Regions from separate parts of the Mesorhizobium sp. WSM1293 genome, predicted to be linked through region 1. Evidence: predicted binding sites of a transcription regulator. Region 1 holds the regulator's gene; each other region holds the start of a gene.
The links. The regulator PhoB, encoded in region 1, activates phosphate uptake and scavenging genes when phosphate is short. The targets are predictions, from matches to a motif close to TGTCATNNANCTGTCAT.
Positions count from the first base shown of each region.

Region 2: M729_RS0126060 (RNA degradosome polyphosphate kinase) is a predicted target of PhoB. The motif match lies at 1,094-1,110, and genes of this name have one in related genera.
Region 3: M729_RS0107675 (PhoX family phosphatase) is a predicted target of PhoB. The motif match lies at 790-806, and genes of this name have one in related genera.

Region 1 is NZ_AZUV01000023.1:44,381-46,648, reverse strand. Features, by position in the region: gene phoU (phosphate signaling complex protein PhoU) at 1-602, shown strand, start outside; gene phoB (phosphate regulon transcriptional regulator PhoB) at 619-1,308, shown strand; gene M729_RS0124360 (ROK family protein) at 1,325-2,268, opposite strand, start outside.
Region 2 is NZ_AZUV01000028.1:21,091-23,358, reverse strand. Features, by position in the region: gene M729_RS0126070 (FAD-dependent monooxygenase) at 1-765, opposite strand, end outside; gene M729_RS0126065 (zinc-finger domain-containing protein) at 785-1,030, opposite strand; gene M729_RS0126060 (RNA degradosome polyphosphate kinase) at 1,242-2,268, shown strand, end outside.
Region 3 is NZ_AZUV01000004.1:428,646-430,913, forward strand. Features, by position in the region: gene M729_RS0107670 (hypothetical protein) at 1-310, opposite strand, end outside; gene M729_RS0107675 (PhoX family phosphatase) at 873-2,268, shown strand, end outside.

The DNA of each region.
Region 1 (2,268 bases):
GGGCTTTGCTCAATTCGGACAATGCGCTGGCGCAGCGGGTGGTTTCCGACGACGCCATCATGGATGCACGCCAGCGCGAGCTGGACGATCGTGCCATCACGCTGATCGCCAAGCGCCAGCCAATGGCCAACGATCTGCGTGCGGTGGTCGGTTCGATCCGCATGGCCGGCGACCTCGAGCGCATCGGCGACCTTGCCAAGAACATCGCCAAGCGCGTCGGCACTGTCGGGCTGAGCGTCACGCCGCACGACCTTTCGCATTCGATCGACGCAATGGCGCAGCTGGTGCTGATCCAGGTGCAGGGGGTCGTCGACGAGTATGCCGCCGCTGACGCGGCAGCGCTTGCCACGCTCAGAAACAATGATGAACGCATCGACGTCAAATACACATCGGTGTTCCGCGAACTGCTGACCTACATGATGGAAGATCCGCGCAACATCACGGCGTGCACGCACCTGTTGTTTTGCGCCAAGAACCTCGAGCGGATCGGCGACCACGTGACCAACATCGCCGAAAATGCCTATTATGTTTTGACCGGCACGCAGTTGCCAGCCAATCGTCCGAAGCAGGACGAGACGGCAATGTCCGCGCCAGCGGCATGACAGGGGTGACCAGCCGATGATCGCGCCACGCATCATGGTGGTGGAGGATGAGGAGCCGCTAGGCGTGCTGCTCCGCTACAATCTTGAATCCGAAGGTTACCAGGTCGAAGTGGTGACGCGCGGCGACGAGGCCGAAATCCGGCTGCAGGAGAACGTTCCAGACCTTCTGGTGCTCGACTGGATGGTGCCTGCGGTTTCCGGTATCGAACTCTGCCGCCGGCTAAGGATGCGTCCCGAGACCGAGCGGCTGCCGATCATCATGCTGACCGCGCGAGGCGAGGAAAGCGACCGCGTGCGCGGCCTCTCGACCGGTGCCGACGACTATCTGGTCAAGCCTTTCTCGACGCCGGAGTTCATGGCCAGGGTCAAGGCACTGCTGCGCCGGGCCAAGCCGGAAGTGCTGTCCAGCGTGCTCAAGGTCGGCGATATCGTGCTCGATCGCGAGTCGCACCGCGTCTATCGCAAGAAGAGCGAGATCCGGCTCGGGCCGACGGAATTCCGCCTGCTTGAATTCATGATGCGCCATCCAGGCCGCGTGTTCTCGCGCAGCCAACTGCTCGACAATGTCTGGGGCGAGACGATCTACATCGACGAACGCACGGTCGATGTGCATGTCGGCCGGCTGCGCAAGGCGGTCAACAACGGCCGCATGCCCGATGTCATTCGCACCATCCGTGGGGCGGGTTACGCCATTCGCGAGGACTGAACTCCCTCGTTTGAACTCACGCCACGTTCTTGCCGCCGAGACCGGATCTCGCCTGCACGCCCGGCGCAAAAATCTCCTGATCGACGAAGATCAGCGCCCGCATGGCGCAGCCTTCGCGGATCAGCGGCAGTTCGTTCGGCTCGGTGTCGAAGGAAATCGACATGGAATGCTGGCCGCCGGCGGTCTGGGCAATCGCTTGCCGCAATGCCGGCTCGATCAGGTCGAAGGCGGCAGCGCTGACGCCGACCATGGCGACCGGCGCCGGATCGATCAGCGCAAACAGGCTGCCGAGGCCGTAGCCGAGCGCTTCGCCGGCCTTGCGATAGGCTTCCCGTTCGGGCCCGTCCCTTTCGCGGGCGGCAGCAGCCAGGGCGCGCATGTCGGCGTCGCTGACATCGGCGACGGGCTCTGCATCCTCGCCCATCTGCCGCGCGTTGCGCCAGATGGCATAATTGCCGGCATAGGCTTCGACGCAGCCGCGCCGTCCGCAGCGACACAGCGCGCCGTTCGGCCGATGGATCATGTGGCCGAATTCGCCGCCCGAGGAATGGGTGCCGGTGAACAATTCGCCCTTCAGCACCAGCCCCATGCCGATGCCGTGCGACAGGAGGATGGCGATGAAATCGTCGCGGTAACGATCGGGGTCGCGCCAGCGCAGCGCCACCGCCATCATGTTGCAGTCGTTCTCCATAATGGCGGGGATGCCGAACTCCTCTTCGAATATGTCGGCGAAGGCGATGTCGGTGTGCGGCGTGATCGGCGACCACAGCATGGCGCGGGCACGGGTGTCGGTGATGCCCTGGACGGCCAGCGCGATACGGGCGATGCTTCGCACGTCCAGGTCGGGATCTTCCAGGCGGCGCCGCACGATTGCCGTGCACTCACCGATCAGCGAGTCGCGCGACATCGTCAGCGTGTCGAGCCGGCGCTGTTCCTCGGATATTACCTGGCCGGCATAGT
Region 2 (2,268 bases), on a different contig from region 1:
CCAGCCTTCGGCAATGCGGTCGCCCCTGGTGAAGGCCGCGAGATTGAAGGCCGCACCCTTGCTGACGGGATAGGCCACCATATGGAAGCCGGGATGCAGGAAGGTGGTGACGCAGTCCCTGGCGCCGATGGCGGCAAAGCTCTGCCCCGCGGCGCTATCAGCTGCGATGGTCGCGCGCCAGGCCAGTTCGCCGGAGAAACGGTTTCTTGGCGAAGCCGACCCCTTGGCCGAGTCGACAAGTGGGCGCACCGACGACCAGACGCCATCGGCCCCGACCAGCAGGAAGCCCTCCGCCTCGATCGTCTTGCCGTCGATCTCGGCCGTCGCCGTGATGCCATGCGGGCCGGAGGCAACGTCGCCGATGCGCGCGCCGGTGGTGAGATGGATATCCGGCACCTCGGCAACGCGCGCGGTCAATGCGCTCTGCAGATCGGCCCTGTGCGCGACGAGATAGGGTGCTTGCCAGCGGGTTTCGGCGGCTTGCCCCAGCGGCACGCGCGCCAGTTCACGCAAGGTCGCGGCCTTCTTCAACACCACGGCTTGCGGCCGCACAGCTGCCGGCAGCAGCCGGTCGAGCACGCCGAGCTGGCGAAGGATGCGCGTCGCGTTTGGAGAGAGCTGGATGCCGGCGCCGGCAGCTTCCAGGCGCTGCGCCTGTTCGAACACCCGAACCGCGTAGCCGCGCGAGGCGAATGCAAGGGCTGCGGTCAATCCGGCGACACCGGCCCCGGCGACGACAATTTGCCGGGAACGCGTGTCGTTCATCGGGCTGGTCGCGAAAGGCTCAGGCGGCCTGTTCGATGTAGATGCATCCGGCCGGCAGCGTTTCCGTCGCCTTCAGCTTCGGCGAATAGTGGTAGAGCGTCGAGCAATAGGGACAGACTTTTTCATTGTCGTCGCCCATGTCCAGAAACACATGCGGGTGGTCGAAAGGCGGATTGGCGCCCGTGCACATGAATTCCTTCACGCCGATGTCGATTGCCGGATAGCCCGCATCGTTCTGAAAATGGGGAATGGAACCGCCTGCCATCGTCGTCTCCTTAACGCAGTCTCGTCTGCATCTGGATCATATCAGGCCTCTTTGCAAGTTCGATGAAATCAAACTGTCGCAAAAGCCTGTCAGAGGATAAGTTAAGCCGGTTAACCCATGACCCGAAAACCGATTTCGGTTTCCGGGAGGGACCATGGGTCGCTAGAGTGACTGGCTAGCCGGCTTGAGCGGGTGTGGAAGAGCGGGAATCATGAACGAACTGAAGCCGGTGCAGAACGAATTCGTGGATGTCGAGGTGGCTCGCCCGGAAGGCGGCAACCCTGACCGGTTTGTCAACCGCGAGTTTTCCTGGCTGCAGTTCAACCGGCGCGTTCTCGAGGAATCGCTGAACCTCAATCACCCGCTGCTGGAGCGCGTCCGCTTCCTGTCGATCTCGGCCGCCAATCTCGACGAGTTCTTCATGGTCCGTGTTGCCGGTCTTGCCGGCCAGGTGCGCGAGGGCATCACGCTGAAGAGCCCGGACGGCCGCACCCCCGAACAGCAGCTCGAACAGCTGCTGCGTGAGGTCGAGCGGCTGCAGGAAGATCAGCAGAAGAGCCTTTCGGCGCTCACCGTGCTGCTCAACAAGGAAGGCATCGAGAGCATCACCCGCGATGCGCTGACCAAGGACGAGAAAATCTGGCTGGAAGACCATTTCCAGGAACAGGTTTTCCCGGTGCTGACCCCGCTGTCGATCGACCCGGCGCATCCGTTCCCGTTCATCCCCAATCTCGGCTTCTCGATGGCGCTGCAATTGCGCCATCGCAAGAACGGCGAGGAGATGAGCGCGCTGCTGCGCCTGCCGGTGGCGCTGAAGCGCTTCATCCGTCTGCCGGACCGCAAGCATCATGTCCGCTTCATCCCGCTGGAAGAGGCTGTCGGCCTCTATATCGGCAAGCTCTTCCCCGGCTACGAGGTCAAGGGCTCCGGCACGTTCCGCATCATCCGTGACAGCGATATCGAGGTCGAGGAGGAGTCCGAGGACCTCGTGCGCCTGTTCGAAACGGCGCTGAAGCGGCGTCGGCGCGGATCGGTGATCCGCATCGAATTCGACAGGCTGATGCCTGGCGAATTGCGCGATTTCGTCGCCGGCGAGCTTGGCGTGTCGTCCAGCCGCATCAGCGTCTTGACCGGTCCATTGGCGCTCAGCCAGATTTCCGAGATCGTCGCCGTTCCCCGCGACGACCTGAAATTCACGCCCTACAATCCGCGTTTTCCCGAGCGCATCCGCGAACATG
Region 3 (2,268 bases), on a different contig from region 1:
TCCCGCTCTTACCCTGATTGGATCCTGATTTGCCGTTGTTGCCGCTATTACCGCTGCCGTTATTCCCATTGCCGTTGCCGCTGTTCCCGCTATTGCTTCCGCCGGAATTGCCGCCGTTGCCGCCCCCACTGTTGCCTCCGCCCCCACCGCCACCGTTGCCGCCGCCACCCTTGCCGGCGTATGCGCTGGCGGTGTGGATGCCGGAAACGGAGCCGTCCAGGACAATTTGATAGGGCGCAATCGTCAACACCAGCGCCGCTGCCGATTTGAGCGCCAGCCGGCAACAACGGGTCGTGACCGATCTGTGCATTCTGATCTCCGACGACTGAGCCCGGCGCGCCCCACCCCAACGTTGCAGTGCAACCAACATTGCCGAAAGACGCGGCGCCCGGAAGCGACCTCCGACCGTTGCGGTTGTCAACCAGGACCATTGCAAGCGCAAGGTTGGACTAAAGTCCCAAGTATATGCTACATTAGCTTCGCATGAACGGCGCCGTGACCGCCATCGCTAAACGGGAGACTGGCTTTCCCGATGCCTGACGACCGCAGACGCCGAACATCAAGTCACCTCCGCCGGGGGCGGCGGAGGTGACTTGTCGAGGGTGCAGTTGCCCGTTGATCTGTTTTTTGCAAACGACTGATGTCGTCCGCCGTCGCAGGATGCGCGGCCAAGATGCCGCCTAAGGTCTCCTTTCATCTCGAACCGGCGATTCTGGAGCAGTTCACGGTCTGCGGGAATGCTTAGCCAGCGCTGCGCGCAATGCCTGTCGCGTCTGAAAGGTCTCCCGATGTCACGAAAATGTGATCCGGCGATTATAAGGGGGTCAAACAGGTACCCACGCTCCAGCCAATCCAACAGCCAGAGGCAAGCCATGACTGACCTTCGCTCCCCCGACACCCGATTCCGCACCAGCCTGCTCGAGGAAAACGACGGCCCGGCCATCAACGCTTCCGACAACCGCACCATGGGCGAGATCATCGCCGCGCGGTTCTCGCGCCGCGGCTTCCTCAAGGGTTCGCTGGCTGTCTCGGCCATCGTCGCCACCGTCAGCCCGCTGGCGCTGATCAGCGCCGACGAGGCCCGGGCCGCTGAAGGCTCGGCCTTCACGTTCGACGAACTCGAGGCCGGCATCGACGACAAGCACCACGTCGCGCCGGGTTACGATGCCGATGTACTGCTGCGCTGGGGCGATCCGCTGTTTGCCGATTCGCCCGACTTCGACCCGACGAAACAGTCGGCCGAGGCCCAGGCGAAACAGTTCGGCTACAACAACGATTATATCGGCTACATCCCCATCGACGGCTCGGCCGAACATGGCCTGCTGGTGGTCAACCACGAATACACCAATCCGCATCTGATGTTCCCGGGCATCGTGAAGATCGTCGAGAAGGACGGCAAGAAGTCGGCCGAAGTCGCACCCCTCTCGAAGGAGCAGGTCGATGTCGAGATGGCAGCTCACGGCGGCACCATCGTCGAGATCCGCAAGGCATCAGGCAAATGGCAGGTGGTGCGCGACGGCAAGCTCAATCGCCGCATCACCTCCAACACCGAAATGGCGCTGTCCGGTCCGGTTGCCGGCCATGACCGCGTCAAGACCAATGCCGATCCGTCCGGCACCAAGGTGTTCGGCACGTTCAACAATTGCGCCGGCGGCGTCACGCCCTGGGGCACCTATGTGATGGCCGAGGAGAACATCCATGGCTATTTCTCCGGCGAGTTGCCGGAAGGCCACAAGGAAGCCGCGAACTACAAGCGTCTCGGCATTCCCGAAGGCGCCTATGAATGGGCGGCGCATTACGAGCGTTTCGACCTCGCCAAGGAGCCCAATGAGGCCAACCGCTTCGGCTGGATCGTCGAGGTCGATGTCAACGACCCGACCTCGACGCCGAGGAAGCGCACCGCCATGGGCCGCTTCAAGCATGAGGGCGCCGAATCGATTGTCGCCAGGGACGGCCGCGTCGTCTTCTATCTCGGTGACGACGAGCGCTTCGACTATGTCTACAAGTTCGTGACCAAGGCCGCGTTCGATCCGAACGATCATGCCGCCAACAGGGACCTGCTCGATGATGGTACGCTGCATGTCGCCAGGTTCGCCGAAGATGGCACGGTCGAATGGCTGCCGATCGTCTTCGGCCAGGGACCGCTGACGGCTGAAAACGGTTTCACTGGCCAGGCCGACGTGCTGATCGAGACGCGCCGCGCCGCCGACCTGCTCGGTGCCACCAAGATGGACCGCCCCGAAGACATCCAGCCCAATGCCGTCAACG